Regions from separate parts of the Pseudomonas corrugata genome, predicted to be linked through region 2. Evidence: predicted binding sites of a transcription regulator. Region 2 holds the regulator's gene; each other region holds the start of a gene.

Region 1 (5,236 bases), 1.0 Mb from region 2:
CACAGGCACAGGCGATAGGCCGTCTCCATGTCGGCCATGCCGCGAACGGCAGAGGTGTGCTCGCGCGCCTCTTCAAGGCCAAGCCCGATGGCTTCCTCGAGAAGCAGGCCTTCGAGGCCCTTGGGGCAGGTGAGGAAGAGTTCGAAACGATCGGACATGGGGAGTTCCAGAGCCTTTGGCTAAGTGGACCGGGGCAACGCATTGCCGGGTCAGGTTCAATCAGGTGCTTTTCTCAAGAGCACCCGGTGGCACGAAGGTGTGCCGTCCCACCCTCGCCGCTCAGGTTAAAAGAGCTTAGATGCAGGGGCAGATAAAAAATTCGGTGTAACAAATAGTGAAAAACTCGCCCCTTTCGTCGAATAGTACCCGAGTGCAACAGGGGGACATTCTCATCCAAAAAAAGACCACGCCTTTCAGCGCAGGGCCGATCATACAGGGGTCTTGCTCAAAAGCGGACGCCGAACACTCTGTTACTTATCGCCCTAACATCTTTAATGTTACGTGCTTATGACAAAACGATCATTCCATCCATGTGACGCTTTGGTTAGAACTCAACACAGGTTGACGTCACAACGGCGCCAACACCTTGGCTCGTCACGCCGGCAACGAGCCACCAACGGCAGAATGATTCTGCCCCGGCCTCAACAGAGGCCGACGCGAAGTAACAGTCAACAAGTGAGGGCAATACCCTATGAGAAGACTTAAGCGTGATCCGTTGGAAAGAGCATTTTTACGCGGTTACCAATATGGTGTTGGTGGTAAATCCCGTGAGCTTTGCCCCTTTACTCTACCGTCGGTACGTCAAGCCTGGATCAATGGCTGGCGAGAAGGACGCGGCGACAACTGGGACGGTATGACCGGCACTGCGGGTATCCACAGACTCAACGAACTTCACGCCGTCGGCTGACACAGGGCTCAATACTCAGGAACTCGACAATTTCGATCCACACAACGATTTAACCACGCGCGTCCCATCCGGACGGCGGGCTCCGGCCCAGGGGCTCCTTCGAGGAGCCCTTTTTAATGCCCATCGGAAACCAGTTGCGAACACTGTTGTGGCGAGGGGATTTATCCCCTCGCCACAGAAGTATCTGCCAGTTGCGAAATCAGCCCAACGCCGCAATCGCATCCACCGACTCGCGAATCAGCGCCGGCCCCTTGTAGATGAAGCCCGAGTAAATCTGCACCAGGCTCGCCCCTGCGGTGATCTTCTCGGCGGCATGCCGTCCTTCGGTGATCCCACCGGCTGCGATGATCGGCAAGCGTCCCGCCAACTCCCCGGCCAGCACCTTTACGGTGTGAGTGCTCTTGTCACGCACCGGCGCACCGGACAACCCGCCCGCTTCGTCACCGTGCTCCAGCCCTTCGACCCCTTCGCGGCCCAGTGTGGTGTTGGTGGCGATCACCGCGTCCATGCCGGTCTCGACCAGGGCCTGGGCCACCTGGGCGGTTTCTTCGTCGGTCATGTCCGGCGCGATCTTGATAGCCAACGGAACATGCCGGCCATGGATCACCGCCAGCTCAGCCCGGCGCCGGGCCAGATCGGCCAGCAGTTGCTTGAGGGAGTCACCGAACTGCAGGCTACGCAGCCCCGGGGTGTTCGGGGAGCTGACGTTGACAGTGACATAGCTGGCGTGAGCGTAGACCTTGTCCAGGCAGATCAGGTAGTCGTCGACGGCACGCTCCACCGGCGTGTCGAAGTTCTTGCCGATGTTGATGCCCAACACGCCCTTGTACTTGGCGGCAGCCACGCGGGTCAGCAGATGGTCGACGCCGAGGTTGTTGAAACCCATGCGGTTGATGATCGCCTCGGCCTGCGGCAGGCGAAACAGCCGTGGCTTGGGGTTGCCTGGTTGTGGCCGTGGCGTGACGGTGCCGATCTCCACGAAGCCGAAACCCAATTGTGCGAAGCCATCGATGGCCGCGCCGTTCTTGTCCAGGCCCGCTGCCAGCCCGACCGGATTGGGGAATTGCAGGCCCATCACATTCACCGGCAACGTTGCAGGTGCCTTGCACAACAGACCATTGAGGCCCAAACGTCCGCCCGCGCCGATCAGGTCCAGGGACAGATCGTGGGAGGTTTCCGGGGAGAGTTTGAACAGCAGTTCACGGGCCAGGGTGTACATGGGCGGCTTTGACTCGGGCGACGAAATGAGGCGGCGATTATAGCCGCGCAACCGCGGTTCAAGCGAGGTGCCTGCGCAAAACAGCGCCGATGGCATATGCCTTGCACCCCTTTGCTCATCGACGCTCATGCCAGCGATGGAATGAGTGCCACACGGTTTAAAGGACAACGGCGTCGTCATCCGGCCTTGCTCCGGCAGTCATCCGGGTACGGCGCGTTTTTATGTGGAAGGTGATGCCCAGATGAATGAAATTCCAGCCAACCCCCTGGCCTGGGTCAACGGCAGCGACGCTCCGGAAAAAAGCGCAATCGATCTCGGCTTCATGGCCTTGAGTGATTGCGCCCCGGTGGTGGTGGCCGCCACCCAGGGCTTCGCCCAACCCTACGGCCTGACCTTGAACCTCAAGCGCCAGACGTCCTGGGCCAACCTGCGGGACAAGCTGGTCAGCGGTGAAATCGACGCGGCCCACAGCCTGTACGGTCTGATCTATGCCGTGCACCTGGGCATCGGCGGTGTCGCGCCGACCGACATGGCCGTACTGATGGGGCTGAACCAGAACGGCCAGAGCATCAACCTCTCCCACGGCTTGCAGGCGATGGGCGTGACCAGTCCTGAGGCACTGGAACGCCACGTGCACCAAACTCGCCCGAAACTGACCTTCGCCCAGACATTCCCCACTGGCACCCACGCGATGTGGCTTTACTACTGGCTCGCCGCCCAGGGCATTCATCCCTTGTCGGATGTCGACAGCGTAGTGGTCCCGCCGCCGCAGATGATTGCGCACTTGCAGGCCGGGCGTATCGACGGACTCTGCGTCGGCGAGCCCTGGTGCGCCAGTGCGGTAAAACAGAACCTCGGCTTCACCCTGGCGACGACCCAAACCATCTGGCCTGATCACCCGGAAAAAGTCCTGGGCTGTACCCGCGGGTTCGTCGAGCAATACCCCAATACGGCGCGAGCGCTGGTGATGGCGATCCTCGAGGCCAGCCGTTTCATCGAGCAGAGCACCGAGAACCGCCGCAGTACCGCACAATTGTTGAGCGCCCCCGAATACCTCGATGCCCCGCTGGACTGCATCGAACCCCGTCTGCTGGGGATCTATGCCGATGGCCTTGGCAATAGCTGGCAGGATCCCCATGCCATGCGCTTCCATGGTAACGGCGAGGTGAACGTGCCCTATCTGTCCGACGGCATGTGGTTCATGACCCAGTTCCGACGCTGGGGCCTGTTGCGGGAAGACCCGGACTACCTGGCCGTGGCACAGGAGGTCCAGCAGCTCGAACTGTATCGCCAGGCGTGCACGGCACTGGGCATTTCGTCCACTCACCCGGACATGCGCAGCAGCCAGTTGATCGACGGCACTATCTGGGACGGCTCGAATCCGGCCGGGTATGCCCGCAGCTTCAAACTGCACGCCTTGAGCGATGCGGCTCCCCTTTTCGCCAGCCGCTGACAGGAGCCCGACCATGCTGCGTATCCTGCTGATCAACGACACCGCGAAAAAAGTCGGCCGCCTCAAGGCAGCCCTGGTGGAAGCCGGGTTCGACGTCATTGACGAATCCGGACTGACCATCGACCTGCCGGAACGCGTCGAAACAGTGCGTCCGGATGTGATCCTGATCGATACCGAGTCACCCGGACGGGATGTCATGGAACAAGTGGTGCTGGTCAGCCGCGACCAGCCACGACCGATCGTCATGTTTACCGATGAGCACGACCCGGATGTGATGCGCCAGGCGATCAAGTCGGGGGTGAGTGCCTACATCGTCGAAGGCATCCACGCCGCACGCCTGCAACCGATCCTGGACGTGGCCATGGCCCGCTTTGAAAGCGACCAGGCCCTGCGCGCCCAGCTCCTGGCCCGGGACCAGCAACTGGCCGAACGCAAACGCATCGAACTGGCCAAGGGCATGCTGATGAAGATGAAGGACTGCAACGAAGAACAGGCCTATACCCTGATGCGCCGCCAGGCCATGAGTCGCCAGCAGAAGCTGATCCAGGTGGCCGAGCAGATCATTGCGATGAATGAGTTGCTGGGCTGAGACCCCGCGGCGCCTGGCCCGGCGCTATCGCGAGCAGGCTCGCTCCCACAAGGATTCCGAGTACCGCCCAATCCACCTGCTCGCGATGACCTCCCCTCGATACCTGCTGTTGGCACAGATCTCGCTTAAGCATCCCCACAGGTAACCAACGGCGGTTGCCCCACCTACGACAAAGACGTCGCACACCCTTCTTGCCTCGCTGGCAATCCGGGTTGCGGCGTTTTTTTGTTTTGGCTCTTCGGGGCCGGTGGTGCGACCACAGACGGCGCACTGCTCTGAGCACTGACTCATTTCTCGAGACTTTTACAGCTGAGGTGCGCGATGAATTCAAGCTTCTGGAAATCCGGCCACACCCCGACCCTGTTCGCGGCCTTCCTCTATTTCGACCTGAGTTTCATGGTCTGGTACCTCCTCGGGCCCCTGGCGGTGCAAATTGCCACGGACTTGCATCTGACTACCCAGCAACGAGGCCTGATGGTGGCGACACCGATCCTGGCCGGCGCCGTATTGCGCCTGTTCATGGGCCTGCTGGCCGACCGGACTTCACCGAAAACCGCCGGCATGGTGGGTCAGGTGATCGTGATCTGCGCGCTGTTCTGCGCCTGGAAACTGGGCATCCACAGCTACGAGCAGGCACTGCTGCTGGGCCTGTTCCTGGGCATGGCTGGTGCGTCGTTCGCCGTCGCCCTGCCGTTGGCCTCTCAGTGGTATCCGCCGCAACACCAGGGCAAGGCCATGGGCATTGCCGGTGCCGGTAACTCGGGCACCGTGCTGGCCGCGATCTTCGCACCACTGATGGCAGCCGCCTTCGGCTGGAGCAACGTGTTCGGCTTCGCGCTGGTCCCGCTGGTTCTGACCCTGATCGCCTTCGCCTTGCTGGCTAAAAACGCTCCCGAGCGACCGAAAGCCAAATCCATGGCCGACTACCTCAAGGCTCTGGGTGACCGTGACAGCTGGTGGTTCATGTTCTTCTACAGCGTGACCTTTGGCGGCTTCATCGGCCTGGCCAGCGCGCTGCCCGGCTATTTCAACGACCAATATGGCCTGAGCCCGGTAACCGCCGGCTAC
Region 2 (5,236 bases):
ACCCTCCCTATTTTGCTCAGTCTGGGCGCAGCACTGGGAAGCGCGAGCGCCTGGTCTCTTCCCAACGACCGTGATCAGCCTATCCGCATCCAGGCCGACGACGCCCAATTGGACGACAAGAACGGGGTCGCCACTTATAAAGGCGACGTGATCATCACTCAGGGCTCAATGAAGGTCACCGGCAACACCGTGACCATTACCCGCACCCAGTCCGGCGATATCGACGTAGTGACCTCGGTGGGCAACCTGGCCTATTTCGAGCAACTGCAAACGGCCGGCGACACCAAGCCCGTGCAAGGCTACGGCGTGACCATCCAGTATCACGCGTCCCAGGACCGCGTCGTACTGATCGATCGTGCCAAGGTCATCGACAAGGACAACAACGTCACCCAAGGCGAGAAAATCGTCTACGACACGAACAAGAAACTCGCCAGCGCCGGTCGCGCCACCGGCAGCAAGGTGACCGAGCAGCGCCCACGGATCGACATGGTCATCCAGCCGAAAAAGAAAACCGAGCAAAGGCCCCAGTAATGGCAACTCTGAAAGCTCAGCACCTGGCCAAGAGCTACAAGAGCCGTCAGGTCGTGCGCGATGTCAGCCTGTCCATCGACAGCGGGCAGATCGTCGGTCTGCTCGGCCCCAACGGCGCGGGCAAGACCACCTGTTTCTACATGATCGTCGGCCTGGTCCAGGCCGATCAGGGCCGCGTCCTGATCGACGACCTGGACGTCAGCCACCAGCCGATGCATGGCCGGGCAAAGGCCGGCATCGGCTACCTGCCACAAGAAGCGTCGATCTTCCGCAAACTGTCGGTAGCCGACAACATCATGGCGATTCTCGAAACCCGCAAGGAACTCGACAAGGCCGGTCGTCGTCAGGAGCTGGAAAGCCTGCTGCAGGAATTCCACATCAGCCACATCCGCGACAACCTGGGCATGAGCCTGTCCGGTGGCGAACGGCGTCGAGTGGAAATTGCCCGCGCCCTGGCCACCGCACCGAAATTCATTCTGCTCGACGAACCGTTCGCCGGCGTGGACCCGATTTCGGTAGGTGACATCAAGCAGATCATCCACCACCTCAAGGCGAAGGGGATCGGCGTGCTGATCACCGACCACAACGTGCGCGAGACGCTGGACATCTGTGAAACCGCCTACATCGTCAATGACGGCCAATTGATCGCCGAAGGTGACTCCACCACCATCCTGGCCAACGAACTGGTCAAGGAAGTGTATCTGGGCCATGAGTTCCGCCTGTAAGCGAAGTGCCTGGCAAATGTCCCTGCGCTGCGGACTCAAACACGCAACGCTTCGGGATACTCTCAGTGAATCCCCTATCATCGGGGAACTAATTGAGAAATTCCCCTAGGCAAACACTTCTGCTTCAGGCATATAATTTGCTTAAGGTTTGGCGCTTCGGCGCCCTTGTAGTGGATGGCGCATGTGCGCCGGCGAATAAGGTGTTAAGCCCCTGCCATGAAACCATCGCTAGTCTTGAGAATGGGCCAGCAGCTGACGATGACACCGCAGCTGCAACAGGCCATCCGCCTGCTCCAATTGTCGACCCTGGACCTGCAACAGGAAATCCAAGAGGCCCTGGAATCCAATCCGATGCTCGAACGCCAGGAAGAAGGCGACGACTTCGACAACACTGATCCGCTGGCCGACAACGTCGAGCAGAAACCCAATACCGAGACCCAGGAACCGTCCTACCAGGAGGAAGCCGCCCCGACGGTGGACAACCTCGAGGATGGCGAATGGAACGAACGCATCCCCAACGACCTGCCCGTGGACACGGCCTGGGAAGACGTCTACCAGACCAGCGCCAGCAGCCTGCCGAGCAGCGATGATGACGAGTGGGACTTCACCACCCGCACCTCCGCCGGTGAAAGCCTGCAAAGCCACCTGCTGTGGCAACTGAACCTGGCACCGATGTCCGACACCGATCGCCTGATCGCCGTGACCCTGATCGACTGCATCAACAACCAGGGCTACCTGGACGAAACCCTCGAAGAAATTCTCGAAGCCTTCGATCCGGAGCTGGACATCGAGCTGGACGAGATCGAGGCCGTCCTGCACCGTATCCAGCAGTTCGAGCCGGCCGGCATCGGCGCCCGCAACCTGGGTGAGTGCCTGCTCCTGCAACTGCGCCAGTTGTCCGCCAAGACGCCATGGCTGGCCGAAGCCAAGCGACTGGTCACCGACTATATCGATCTGCTGGGCGGCCGCGACTACAGCCAACTGATGCGACGCATGAAGCTCAAGGAAGATGAACTGCGCCAGGTGATCGAACTGGTCCAGAGCCTCAACCCGCGCCCGGGCTCCCAGATCGAGGCCACCGAGCCCGAGTACGTGGTTCCCGATGTGATCGTGCGCAAGCACAACGATCGCTGGCTGGTGGAGCTGAACCAGGAGTCGGTACCCAAGCTGCGGGTCAACGCCCAGTATGCCGGCTTTGTAAAGCGTGCCGACACCAGCGCCGACAACACCTTCATGCGCAACCAGCTGCAGGAAGCGCGCTGGTTCATCAAGAGCCTGCAGAGTCGCAACGAAACCCTGATGAAGGTCGCCACCCAGATCGTCGAGCACCAACGCGGCTTCCTGGACTACGGCGACGAAGCGATGAAACCGCTGGTCCTTCACGACATTGCCGAGGCAGTGGGCATGCACGAATCGACAATTTCCCGTGTGACCACGCAGAAATTCATGCATACCCCACGGGGTATCTACGAATTGAAATATTTTTTCTCCAGCCACGTCAGCACCTCCGAAGGCGGCGAATGCTCTTCCACGGCCATCCGCGCGATCATCAAGAAACTGGTGGCCGCGGAAAATCAGAAAAAGCCGTTGAGTGACAGCAAGATCGCTGGTTTACTGGAGGCACAAGGCATTCAGGTGGCCCGCCGTACCGTCGCCAAGTATCGCGAATCCCTCGGGATCGCGCCTTCGAGCGAACGCAAGCGGTTGATGTAACAGGCCACGCCACAGCGTTCCAGTGGCAGGTATTTCTGCCTGCCGCTTTATGCACTGGCAACGAAGGAGAAGCTGTATGCAAGTCAACATCAGTGGACACCAACTGGAAGTGACCGAACCCCTGCGTACCTACATCGGCGAAAAACTCGACCGATTGGAACGGCATTTCGACAAGATCACCAACGTGCAGGTCACGATGAACGTCGAGAAGCTGCTGCAGAAAATCGAAGCCACACTGCATATCCCCGGCGGAGAGGTGGTTGCCAATGCGGAGCATACAGACATGTACGCCGCGATTGACCTGCTGACCGACAAGCTGGATCGCCAACTCAAAAAGCATAAGGAAAAGACCCAGAGCCTCCTCCAGGGCGCTACCGGTCGTTAACTCCCCCAATCCATGATCCGACTAGAAACCATCCTGACCCCCGGCCGTTCCATGGTGAACGCGCCGGGCGGCAGTAAAAAGAAAGCCCTCGAACAAATTGCCAACCTGATCCACCGCGAAGTGCCGGATCTGGAAATGCAGGACGTTTTCGAGGCCCTGGTTGCCCGTGAAAAACTCGGTTCCACCGGTTTTGGCAACGGCATCGCCATTCCTCACTGTCGCCTCAAGGGATGCATCACGCCCATCAGCGCGCTGCTGCACCTTGAAGCCGCCATAGATTTCGACGCCATCGACGGCGCACCGGTTGACCTGTTGTTCGTATTGCTGGTTCCGGAAGCAGCGACCGATGCGCATCTTGAACTGCTGCGCCAGATCGCCAGCATGCTGGACCGCAAGGAAGTGCGCGAAAAACTGCGCAGCGCACCGAGTAACCAAGCCTTGTATCAGGTCGTCCTGGACGAGCAGAACGGTCATTAATCATGCGCCTGATCATCGTTAGCGGCCGCTCCGGCTCCGGTAAAAGCACGGCGCTCAATGTGCTTGAGGACAGCGGCTACTATTGCATCGACAACCTGCCGGCCGGCCTGCTGCCAGAGTTGGCCGAGCGGGCGCTGATCCATACCGAGCTGGCGCAACCGCTGGTGGCGGTTTCCGTCGATGCGCGCAACCTGCCAAGCCACTTGTCGCGTTTCCCCGAGCTGCTCGAGGAAGTGCGCAGCCGGCATATCCAGTGCGATGTCCTGTATCTGGATGCCGATGATGAAACACTGCTCAAGCGCTTTTCCGAGACCCGACGGCGCCACCCGCTGAGCAATGCCAACCGCTCGCTGGCCGAAGCCATTGAAGACGAAAGCCAGTTGCTCGGACCGATTGCCGACCTCGCGGACTTGAAGGTCAATACCACGAACCTGAACCTGTATCAGTTGCGCGACACCATCAAGTTGCGCCTGCTGAACCAGCCGGAGCCCGGCACGGCGTTCCTGGTGGAGTCGTTCGGCTTCAAGCGTGGCATGCCGGTAGACGCCGACCTGGTGTTCGATGTGCGCTGCCTGCCCAACCCATATTGGAAACCGGAGCTGCGCGAGCAATCCGGGCTCGACCAACCGGTGATCGACTACCTGGCGGCTCAACCGGATGTCGAGGAAATGTTCCAGGACATCTCCGGCTACCTGCTTAAATGGCTACCCCGTTTCGCCGCAAGCAACCGTGCCTATGTCACGATTGCCATCGGCTGTACCGGTGGTCATCACCGCTCCGTCTATCTGACCGAGCGCCTGGGCCAGCTCCTGCAACAATCCCTGAAGAACGTCCAGGTTCGCCACCGCGACCTCAGCTAAAGGATTCATATCGCGATGCCTGCTCGGGAAATTGAAATCATCAACAAGCTGGGCTTGCACGCCCGGGCTTCAGCCAAGTTTGTCGGCGTTGCCGGTCAGTTCAAGGAGACGACCATCCGCGTCGGTCGGACGCCTGAGCCTGAAACCATGATCGACGGTAAAAGCATCATGGCCATGATGATGCTTGCAGCGGGCAAGGGCACCACGATTCACCTGCAAACCCAAGGTGAACAAGAACATGAGGCGATGGATGCCCTGGTGGACCTGATCAACCGCTACTTCGATGAGGGCGAATAAGCTCCAGGCTCAGGCTCTTGGTTTCGCGAGTACAAAAAAGGCGCGTCACCCATTAGGGATGCCGCGCCTTTTTTATTGCAACGAGGTCAGCTGCCAGCCACCATCATTCGCTCGATCAGCACCGAACCGGTGCGGATGTTGCTGCGCAGCTCCAGATCATTCCCCACCGCCACGATCTGCTTGAACATGTCGCGCATGTTGCCGGCAATGGTCACTTCCTGGACAGGGAACTGAATCTCGCCATTTTC
Region 3 (5,236 bases), 1.9 Mb from region 2:
TGGCCCAGATGACGGATCTGGTCGATGAGGTCAGTCAGCCAAAGGTGCAGGCCCGAAGCCAGGATCTCGTCGATCCCGGAATAGCGCAGGCGCGCATTCAGTTCCGCAGCCAGGCGCTGGGCCGGACGGCCGTTGTGGCCGGGCAGACTGGCGAGGATCTGATCGAGCTCCTCGATGCAGGCATGCAACGATCGGGGGACATCAGCGCGCAGCAGCAACATCTCCGAAACCTGCTCGGCATTCGGTGCATTACGGTAGATCTCGTTGAAGGCCTCGAACGAAGACAACGCTCGCAACAGGGCACTCCACTGGTAGTAGCCGCGCGCCGAATTGTCGCTGACCTCTTCCGATTCCTCGCCGAACATTTCGTAGCGCGCATCCAGCAGCCGCAAGGTGTTGTCCGCCCGTTCGATGAAGGTGCCCAGGCGAATGAAACAGTAGGCATCGTTGCGCATGATGGTGCCAGACGTCGCCCCGCGGAACAGATGCGAGCGCTCCTTGACCCATTCGCAGAAATAACTGATGCCGTAACGACCCAGGCCATTGCTGGCGATGTTGCGCATCTCCAGCCAGGTGGCGTTGATGTTTTCCCACATGTCGGCGGTGATGCGCCCGCGCACCGCATGGGCATTGGTCCGCGCCGCCCGCAGGCAGCTGTAGATACTGCCGGGATTGGTTTCATCCAGGGCGAAGAAATGCAGCATGTGTTCGCTGTTGAGTTCGCCATAACGCGCGTTGTAGTCGTCCAGCGTACCGGCCGCCAGCAACGACATCGCCAACTCGGCATGACCGTCGCTGCGCCCGGCCTGGGGCATCAGCGACAGCGAGTAACTGACTTCGAGCATGCGCGCCAGGTTCTCGGCGCGCTCCAGGTAGCGGGACATCCAGTAGAGGTCCGAAGCGGTTCTTGAAAGCATGTCTTAATCCTCCACTACCCAAGTGTCCTTGGTGCCGCCGCCCTGGGACGAATTCACCACCAGCGAGCCTTCGCGAAGCGCCACGCGGGTCAGGCCGCCCGGCACGAGGCGGGTTTCCTTGCCAGAGAGCACGAACGGCCGCAGGTCGATATGGCGAGGCGCAATACCACTTTCGACAAAGGTCGGGCAGGTAGACAGGCTCAGGGTCGGTTGGGCGATGTAGGCCTCGGGGCGGGCCTTGAGTCGAGCACGGAAGTCTTCGATTTCCGCCGCGGTGGCCGCCGGCCCCACCAGCATGCCGTAGCCGCCGGAGCCCTGGGTTTCCTTGACCACCAGATCGGGCAGGTTCGCCAGTACATGGGACAGTTCCTGGGGCTTGCGGCACTGCCAGGTAGGGACATTCTTCAGGATCGGTTCTTCGGTGAGATAGAAACGAATCATCTCATCGACGTAGGGGTAGATCGACTTGTCATCGGCGACGCCGGTACCGACCGCATTCGCCAGTACTACATTGCCGGCGCGGTAGACGGCAATCAGACCCGGCACACCCAACATCGAGTCTGGATTGAACGACAGTGGGTCGAGATAGGCATCGTCGAGACGCCGGTAGATCACATCCACTTGCTTGGGACCGGCTGTCGTGCGCATGTAGACGTGGTCGTCGCGCACGAACAGATCCGCGCCCTCCACCAGTTCCACGCCCATTTCCCGCGCCAGGAACGCATGTTCGAAGTAGGCACTGTTGAAGCGACCCGGGGTCAGCACCACCGCAGTGGGATTATCCAGCGGGCTCGAACTCTTGAGTGTGTCGAGCAAAAGGTTCGGGTAATGATCGATAGGGGCTACCCGCTGGGCGGCGAAGAGCTCGGGGAACAGGCGCATCATCATCTTGCGGTCTTCGAGCATGTAGCTGACACCGCTGGGCGTGCGCAGATTGTCTTCCAGCACGTAGTAACTGCCGTCACCGTCGCGAACCAGGTCGACACCGGCGATATGGGCGTAGATGCCCCGGTGCAGGTTCAGGCCCTGCATCGCAATCTGGTAACCCTCGTTGGCCAGCACCTGCTCGGCGGGAATGATGCCTTCCTTGAGGATGTGCTGCTGGTGATAGATGTCGGCCAGAAACATGTTCAGGGCCTGGACCCGCTGGATGCATCCCTGCTCGACCTTTTGCCATTCACTGGCCTTGATGCTGCGGGGAATGATATCGAAGGGAATCAGCCGTTCAGTGCCCTGCTCGTCCCCGTACAGGGTGAAGGTGATCCCCGCTCGATGGAACAGCAGGTCGGCTTCGCGTCGGCGCTGGTCGAGCAGTTCGACCGGCGTGTCCGCCAGCCAGCGGGCGAAGGCTTGGTAATGCGGGCGGCAGTCACCCTTGGCGTCATACATTTCGTCAAAAAAAGCTCGGGGCATAGCCAACTCCCAGCCGCGTTCTACACGGCATTTCTTATTACTTCGTCATTCCAATGGTCCGGCCTTGCCTTGTGTTAATGAGCCCTGTTTTTTCTTGGCACCTCGATGGACATTCGTCTCTGGTGTGGCCCTTTGCGTCTGGATGACGTGCGCCCCCTGGTTAAATCCGCGTGATGAATCCCTCCTGTAATCAAGCCATCGGTACGTTGCCTTAGCTGTTGAAGCGTAGCAAAGGCTATGCCTAAGCACGGAACAGCCAGAAACTGCTGGCGAAAACGGCGGAAAATTACGACCAGGCGAAATTCGATGTCTTTTTTGCGACAGGAACAGCCTCTATAGCTGAAACGTTTTATTTCAGCCGTCCCTGGAGGGCGCGGGAACGAGTCGAATAGGTGCACAAAGACCGGTAACAGGACGCGAATGCCCCGAAAGAGGGAAATTTTTACTCACTGCTGGGGAATTACGAGAATGTCTTGCCGGATCTTCAGGCACAAAAAAAGGCATACCGACTCTCTCGGCATGCCTTTTCCGTTGCGATCCATCCCTGATGTCTTTTCTACAGTGTCTCGGAGACTTTCTTGAACACATCCTCAGGCACCCACCCTTTCCAATCGGCGGTGTGGTTACGCAAGTAATAGCGCGCCGTCTGCTCGGGAGTCTCCTTGTTGGAAACCATTCGGGTTGCCAGCGTCCGGATAGTGTCGGTTCCCACGAACATCGACTTCAGGAAAGGAAGGACGCCCGGATGCTCTTCGGCGAACCTGGCTGAGGTGTATTTATTGAGTGGAATATCTGCATAGGCACAGGCTTGTTGGCTTCCAACACCTTCCTTGAACTGCGCGAGGCTTTGCTTGATCGCTTCCCAGCAGGCTTCGCTGTAGGCGGGCTCCTCCAGACGCGTAAGGGCCAGCTCGCCCATCAGGGGGCTCGGATCCCAGTAATACGTCATGAAAGGCTGCCCTTTTTCGTAAGCGGAAATGATCGCGGCGTTGAGCGCCGACTCGGACTTGAGCTCCACTGGCGTGAACGTTTTATCGATCCCGTAGGTGGCCATTTTAATCAGGTTGATTTCCCGGCACGCCCAACTGCTGATGCAGTTCAGCCAGGTCGGCTTGCCCGATCCCGATGCCTGTCTGAAGACCTCTGCATACTTGGGGAGATCGGCGACGCTCTTCAGATCGGGGGTCGTCGGCTTGATTCCGCGACCGGCATCGCCCTTGATCATGTAGGTGGGGACATAGAAAGCCTGGGTAAGACGTTCATAGGTGGGGCCGAAATCGAGGATGGCTTTCTTCGCCGTCTGATCCTGGACCCACTGTGGCATCAGTGAGGTAAACACCTCCATATTGATATCGATGGCACCGGTCTCCATCGCATTCTGCATTTGCGCGATATCAAGACTGACAGACTCCACGTTCATACCGTATCCATGCTTGAGGATGTACATGGCGATATGATTGTCGATCTGAATATTTTCCCAGCCTCCATCGTAGAACCGGATCGGACGCGTGTCAGATGTCGCCAAAGCCCAGTGGGATGTCAGGCTCAGGACGAAGCAAAGCACGGTACGCAGGAACAGTGAGGACATGTGAACTCTCCTATGGTTGAACGTTTTCTGCTGAGAGATGGGCCGCTGAGGTAGGCAAACCGGCAAGCGTTTCCACCACGATATTGGCGATCAGATCACGCTGCCCTTCCACAAAATAATGATCCCCCGCACAGAACACCGACCTGAACACGCCGGTGGTATGCTCACGCCAGCCGGTAATGTGAACGCCGGTGGCGTAGGGGTCGATCCGCCCGCCAATCGAGGTAATGGGCACCGCCAGCGGAGGATGGGCCCGGTACAGGTAGGTGTTATTTATTTCGTAATCCGCCTTGATGATTGGAAGCATCAAGTCACGCATTTCAACATCGTCGAACAGCGCCTGATTGTTGGCAAAGTTCATTTCCTTGAGCATGGCGATGAGCTCGCTATCTCCCCTTTCTGGGGACTCGCCATCCGACTCGTAATTGAACTGCAGGACATCCGAGGCGAATTGATGCTCATTGTAAAAATGCGGTGCCCGGCTTCCGGCAAAAATCAGGTGTGAGGGGTACAAGTCATGCGCCTTGGCCAGGCATTGAGCCACTTCAAACGCCTGGACACCGCCCAGGCACAAGCCAAGGAATGCAAACGGCCGGTCCAGATAGGGCAGCAAGTCAGGCGTCAGGTTTGTCACCAACTCTTCCATGCGGGTGTACGACTTTTCTCCCAGTCGCGCATTGCGTCCAGGCAACTGCAAAAGGCAGAGTTCGATGTGATCCGGTAGTCGATCTGCCCACCCCTTGAATACCGCCGGCCCGCCGCCCGCATACGGAAAACAGATCAAGCGCAGCGTTGCCTGAGGTCGAGGGGCTGGAATAACCAGGCAGCCAGAGGTCTGCTCGTCTTGCGATCTGGGCGGGCCAACATTTGCAGGCTTGACCGGATCGCCCTGACGGACCGCCTCGATATGTTCGAGTACAAAATCGCCGATATCGTTGAGCGTGGCACCGACGATAAGCCTGCCCAGGGGAAAGTTGATGCCAAGCTTTTTCAGACTGTTGCGAAATTCAACGGTCATCAGCGAATCAAACCCCATCATCGTGAGCGACTTGTCCACGGGCGTTGCATCGGCGTCGAAGCCACCTGCGACACGTGCCGCAACCGCCCTCAACCGGCCCAGGGTGAACGCCTGTCGATGCTCGTCATCCAGCGACGACACAGTGTCCAGGAAAGGAACTGTCTCGCCCTCCATCGCTGTCTCGCCCGTCGGGTGCTGCGCATCGATCAGCGACAGGTAGGGCCAGTCGCTGGACTGCAAGTGCGCCTTGTAGGGCTTCCAATCGATTGGCGCGATCCCAATGACACCCTGTGTGGCCAG
Region 4 (5,236 bases), 670 kb from region 2:
ATGGCCCTTTTTCAGCCCTGGTTCACTGGTGGCGGTGACGATCAGTTCCCCCGCTGTGCTGCGTATCGTGGCGTCGGGCTCCGGGATCAGCAACCGGAGCATCTCGTAATGAAACAAGGGTTCTGACTGGACTTTGGTTGACGCCGAGGTTGCAGCAGGAGGCTGCGCGGGCATCCGGTTGCCGGGTGGCAGTCGGACTTTCTTCGCATTGCCGGGACGCGGTTGATCGGTGAAGACACGATTACCCTGAGCGTCGACATAGGTGTAGACCTGCGCCATCCCTGGCAAGGCAGTCAGGGACAGGTACAGGGCTAGCGCCAAGCGAATCATGGCTGATGCACCCGCTGCACGGTAAAAGTGACGGTTTCGCTCTGCTGCACAAGGTTTTCCCCATCGATGACCTGGACCGCCAACCGGTGCTCGCCCCGGTCGATGTTCACCAGTTGCAGACGCGGCACGTTGGAGGGCAGGCCGTAGGGTTGGTCATCCAGCAACAGTCGGAACTGATGAGGACTTTGCAGGCGTGGTTGCGCCCGGACGCCGACGGTGAAAGTGCCGTTGTTGGCGCGCAGGGCTTGCTCGGTGGGGATGTCCGTCAGCTCGAGTGTTTCGTAGGCCTTGCGCGGCGATTCTCTACTGGCCGGAACTGGCGGCGTGTCCGGGCCGGTTGACGGCTGATGTTCGATGCTGTTGAGCGGAGGCAACTCCACCGTCTGGGTAGGAACGCCTTGGGGTGGTTGGTTGCTATAGGCCGTGTTGCCATTGGCGTCGGTGTATTTGTAGATCTGGGCTGCTGCGGGCAGTGCCAGTAGCAGCGATAGCATTCCTGGAAAAACGCGACCCATAAAATCAACCGGAAACTGAAAGTGTTGCATGCAGCATAGGACAAGGAGCCGGTCGGCCCAACCCAAAGAGTTCAACACTGAAACCCCTTTGTGGGAGCCTGCTCGTGATGGCGATGTGTCAGGCAACAGCAATGTTGCTGATCGATCGCCATCGCGAGCAGGCTCGCTCCCACAGGGGGATGTGTGTTGCTTCAGCTTTTGGCTAGGCACAGTTCAGCAGTCGCCCGTATCAGGGCAAGTCGGTGCACCGGGTGCTGTTTGTCGTGGTGGGTGGCCCGGGCCAGCCATTGCGGGCACTGCGGATCGGTACGGTAGGGGGCGAAATCGGCCAGTTGTTGCAGCAGGCGTTTTTGCAGTCGATCGAGTTGCGGGCGGATTTGCCCCACCAGGTCCGGACGCGGGAGGTCCGGCGCCTTGCCTTCCAGGGTCCAGTCGGACAGGTCGATGTACTGCACCAGTTTGTTGGCTTCTATCTGGGCGGTGAAAAACGCTTCCACGGTTTCCCCGGACAGCTTGTAGGTCGGCGCCTGGGCGACCGCGGCGGCAATGACTTCACGCTCGCGCTGGCGGTCTTCTACCGGTTTATGACTGTCCCATTTGCTCAGCGCCACTTGATCGGCGATGGCTATGCGTTCGCCGATGGCGTTCAGCAAAGGGGTCAGGGCGTCGGGAGCGGGCTTGGCTTCGGCTGTGCTTGCCAGCAGCGCGGTGGAAAGGGCGAGGCCAAGTGTGAAGCGCAAGTTCATGGGCAATCTCTTCCAAGGGGAGGGGCGACGGTCATCATGCACGTAACCTGCGCCCATGAAAAAGGCCTCCCGAAGGAGGCCTCTCTTGTTTCACGCCGCGTATGCGAGCGCTACCGGATCAGCAGCTGTAGTACAGCTCATATTCCAGTGGGTGTACGAAGGTGCGAACCTTGATTTCTTCTTCGCTTTTCAGTGCGATGTAAGCGTCGATGAAGTCATCGCTGAATACGCCGCCCTTGGTCAGGAACGCACGGCCCTTGTCCAGCTCTTCCAGGGCTTCTTTCAGGCTGCCGCAAACCTGTGGGATTTCCTTGGCCTCTTCAGGCGGCAGGTCATACAGGTTCTTGTCGGCGGCATCGCCAGGGTGGATCTTGTTCTGGATACCGTCCAGACCGGCCATCATCAGTGCGGCGAAGGCCAGGTATGGGTTGGCAGCCGGATCCGGGAAGCGGGCTTCGATACGGCGGGCTTTAGGGCTGTTCACGTACGGAATACGGATCGAAGCGGAGCGGTTGCGAGCCGAGTAGGCCAGCATTACCGGCGCTTCGAAGCCTGGTACCAGACGCTTGTAGGAGTTGGTCGACGGGTTGGTGAAGCCGTTCAGGGCCTTACCGTGCTTGATGATACCGCCGATGAAGTACAGGGCGGTGTCCGACAGACCGGCATAGCCTTCGCCTGCGAAAGTGTTCTTGCCGTCCTTGGAGATCGACACGTGAACGTGCATGCCCGAACCGTTGTCGCCATACAGTGGCTTCGGCATGAAGGTCGCGGTGCGGCCATAGGCGTCGGCAACGTTGTGCACGACATATTTCAGGGTCTGGACTTCGTCAGCCTTCTTGACCAGCGTGTTGAACTTCACGCCGATTTCGTTCTGGCCGGCAGTCGCCACTTCGTGGTGGTGAACTTCGACGGTCTGGCCCATTTCTTCCAGTGCGTTGCACATGGAGGTACGGATTTCGTGGTCGAAATCGAACGGTGGTACTGGGAAGTAGCCGCCTTTCACGCCTGGACGGTGGCCTTTGTTGCCGCCTTCCACGTCCTGGTCGGACATCCACGAACCTTGTTCGGAGAAGATCTTGAACATGGAGCCGGAGATGTCGGACTTGAACTTGACCGAGTCGAAGATGAAGAACTCAGGCTCGGGACCGAAGAAAGCGGTGTCGCCGATACCGGTGGACTTCAGGTATTCCTCGGCACGGTGGGCAATGGCGCGTGGGTCGCGGTCATAGCCTTGCATGGTCGAAGGTTCGATGATGTCGCAGACCAGGATCAGGGTCGGCTCTTCGGTGAACGGATCCAGAACGGCGGTTTCGTCGTCCGGCATCAGGATCATGTCGGACGCTTCGATGCCCTTCCAGCCAGAGATGGAGGAACCGTCGAACATCTTGCCGATTTCGAAGAAATCGTCATCCAGGGCATCACGGGCCGGCATGGTCACGTGATGTTGAGTGCCTTTGGTGTCAGTGAAGCGCAGATCAATCCACTTGACGTCATGATCTTTGATGAGTTGAACCGACTTCGACATATGTCCTCCGGGTGGCTTCGGGCGGGTAATGGTATGCCCGTAGATATGAGTGATGCCGGCGCGAATACTCTGCCAAGGCAACCTGCCTCACAAGGGAGCAAATTGCATGCCAGTGCCCCAGCTTGGGTTTTTTGCACCAAACCCACGCCTTTCCAGGGCTTGAACGGCAGATTGTCAGACAATTGCGCACTGTAATGTAGCGCAATGGAAGGCGGGTGACCTGTTTTGGTGCGCTCAAAACGGGGCACACATTAATTGGTCAAACCTTGAGCAATTTCCGCTATAATCCGCGCCCCCCTTTTTCGGCTGGCCGTTCGCGCGCTGTTTTCATGAAACTAATCGTAAAAGTCTTTCCCGAAATCACCATCAAGAGCCGCCCGGTCCGGACGCGTTTCATCCGGCAGTTGGCGAAGAACATCCGTGCCGTGCTCCGTGATCTGGACCCGGTCGTGGTGGTGAATGGCGTGTGGGACAATCTCGAACTGGAAACCCGCGTCAGCGATCCCAGGATCCTGAAGGAAATGACCGAGCGGCTGACCTGCATGCCGGGCATCGCGCACTTTCTGCAGGTGGATGAATATCCGCTGGGGGATTTCGACGACATCGTCGCCAAGTGCAAGCTGCATTATGGCAATGCGTTGGCCGGCAAGATTTTCTCGGTACGTTGCAAGCGCGCGGGCAAGCACCCGTTCAGCTCGATGGACGTGGACCGGTACGTCGGCAGCCAACTGCGCCAGCAATGCGGCGCCGCTGGTATCTCGTTGAAAAACCCGCAGGTTGAAGTACGCATCGAAATTCGCGACCAACGGTTGTTCGTCATCCACAGCCAGCACAACAGCATCGGCGGGTATCCGCTGGGTGCCCTGGAGCAGACGCTGGTGCTGATGTCGGGCGGCTTCGACTCCACGGTTGCGGCCTATCAGATCATGCGACGCGGACTGATGAGCCATTTCTGCTTCTTCAACCTCGGCGGGCGTGCCCATGAGCTGGGTGTGATGGAAGTGGCGCACTTCATCTGGAAGAAGTACGGCAGCTCCCAGCGCGTGTTATTTGTGAGTGTGCCGTTCGAAGAAGTTCTGGGGGAAATCCTCGGCAAAGTCGACGACAGTCATATGGGCGTCATTTTGAAGCGTATGATGTTGCGTGCCGCGTCCAGCATCGCCGATCGCCTGCACATCGATGCGCTGGTCACCGGCGAGGCGATTTCCCAGGTATCGAGCCAGACGCTGCCGAACCTGTCGGTTATCGACTGCGTGACCGAAAAGCTTGTACTGCGCCCGCTGATCGCCAGCCACAAGCAGGACATCATCGACACGGCCAACGCGATTGGCACCGCTGAATTTGCCCGGCACATGCCGGAGTACTGCGGGGTCATCTCGGTCAATCCGAAGACGGCCGCCAAGCGCGGACGCGTGGAGCATGAAGAGAAAGAATTCGATATGGCGGTGCTCGAGCGTGCGCTCGAAAACGCCAGGCTGGTGCCAATCGATCGAGTGATCGACGAATTGGGCCAGGACATCAAGATTGAAGAAGTCGGCGAAGCGCTGGCTGGTCAGATCATCATCGACATCCGTCATCCGGACGACGCTGAAGACGACCCGTTGAGCGTCGCCGGTATCGAGGTACAAACGATGCCGTTCTATGCAGTGAACGCGCGTTTCAAGGAACTGGACCCTACTCGCCAGTACCTGCTGTATTGCGACAAAGGCGTGATGAGTCGCCTGCATGCCCACCATTTGCTCAGTGAGGGGCATGCCAATGTGCGCGTTTATCGACCGAGCTAAGTGCCCGGGGCTGTTTGCCTGTGGCCTGCGTCACCGGCCCCCCGACGCCGCCGACAAGCTGTAGCGGCTTTGTCGGACTCAACGTAAATCGCTGCCACGACCTGTCAGCACACCGAATCCTCTGATCGAGATACACAAGTGATCGAAAATCTACGCAACATCGCCATCATTGCCCACGTTGACCATGGTAAGACCACCCTGGTAGACAAACTCTTGCGTCAATCCGGCACCCTGGAACGCAACGAGCTCAACGACGAGCGCGTGATGGACTCCAACGACCAGGAAAAAGAGCGTGGTATCACCATCCTGGCGAAAAACACCGCCATCAACTGGAAC

The links. Region 2 encodes sigma-54, which starts transcription at its own class of promoters, with help from an activator protein. Its sites were predicted from a motif close to ANTGGCATNNANNTTGCTNT; they were not measured.
Region 1: QZH45_RS10605 (CmpA/NrtA family ABC transporter substrate-binding protein) is a predicted target of sigma-54. The motif match lies at 2,215-2,234, and genes of this name have one in related genera.
Region 3: QZH45_RS14005 (circularly permuted type 2 ATP-grasp protein) is a predicted target of sigma-54. The motif match lies at 2,556-2,575, and genes of this name have one in related genera.
Region 4: glnA (glutamate--ammonia ligase) is a predicted target of sigma-54. The motif match lies at 3,211-3,230, and genes of this name have one in related genera.

Annotation. Positions count from the first base shown of each region.
Region 1 is NZ_CP130434.1:2,305,959-2,311,194, reverse strand. Features, by position in the region: gene rlmKL (bifunctional 23S rRNA (guanine(2069)-N(7))-methyltransferase RlmK/23S rRNA (guanine(2445)-N(2))-methyltransferase RlmL) at 1-158, opposite strand, end outside; gene rmf (ribosome modulation factor) at 692-907, shown strand; gene QZH45_RS10610 (quinone-dependent dihydroorotate dehydrogenase) at 1,107-2,126, opposite strand; gene QZH45_RS10605 (CmpA/NrtA family ABC transporter substrate-binding protein) at 2,368-3,579, shown strand; gene QZH45_RS10600 (ANTAR domain-containing response regulator) at 3,593-4,168, shown strand; gene QZH45_RS10595 (nitrate/nitrite transporter) at 4,490-5,236, shown strand, end outside.
Region 2 is NZ_CP130434.1:1,263,376-1,268,611, reverse strand. Features, by position in the region: gene lptA (lipopolysaccharide transport periplasmic protein LptA) at 1-531, shown strand, start outside; gene lptB (LPS export ABC transporter ATP-binding protein) at 531-1,256, shown strand; gene QZH45_RS05535 (RNA polymerase factor sigma-54) at 1,473-2,969, shown strand; gene hpf (ribosome hibernation-promoting factor, HPF/YfiA family) at 3,046-3,354, shown strand; gene ptsN (PTS IIA-like nitrogen regulatory protein PtsN) at 3,367-3,831, shown strand; gene rapZ (RNase adapter RapZ) at 3,834-4,691, shown strand; gene QZH45_RS05515 (HPr family phosphocarrier protein) at 4,707-4,988, shown strand; gene pmbA (metalloprotease PmbA) at 5,075-5,236, opposite strand, start outside.
Region 3 is NZ_CP130434.1:3,115,672-3,120,907, reverse strand. Features, by position in the region: gene QZH45_RS14010 (alpha-E domain-containing protein) at 1-917, opposite strand, end outside; gene QZH45_RS14005 (circularly permuted type 2 ATP-grasp protein) at 921-2,330, opposite strand; gene QZH45_RS14000 (glycine betaine ABC transporter substrate-binding protein) at 2,887-3,918, opposite strand; gene QZH45_RS13995 (type I polyketide synthase) at 3,929-5,236, opposite strand, start outside.
Region 4 is NZ_CP130434.1:596,975-602,210, forward strand. Features, by position in the region: gene QZH45_RS02635 (DUF4124 domain-containing protein) at 1-330, opposite strand, end outside; gene QZH45_RS02640 (DUF4124 domain-containing protein) at 327-845, opposite strand; gene QZH45_RS02645 (chorismate mutase) at 1,037-1,591, opposite strand; gene glnA (glutamate--ammonia ligase) at 1,710-3,116, opposite strand; gene thiI (tRNA uracil 4-sulfurtransferase ThiI) at 3,446-4,900, shown strand; gene typA (translational GTPase TypA) at 5,039-5,236, shown strand, end outside.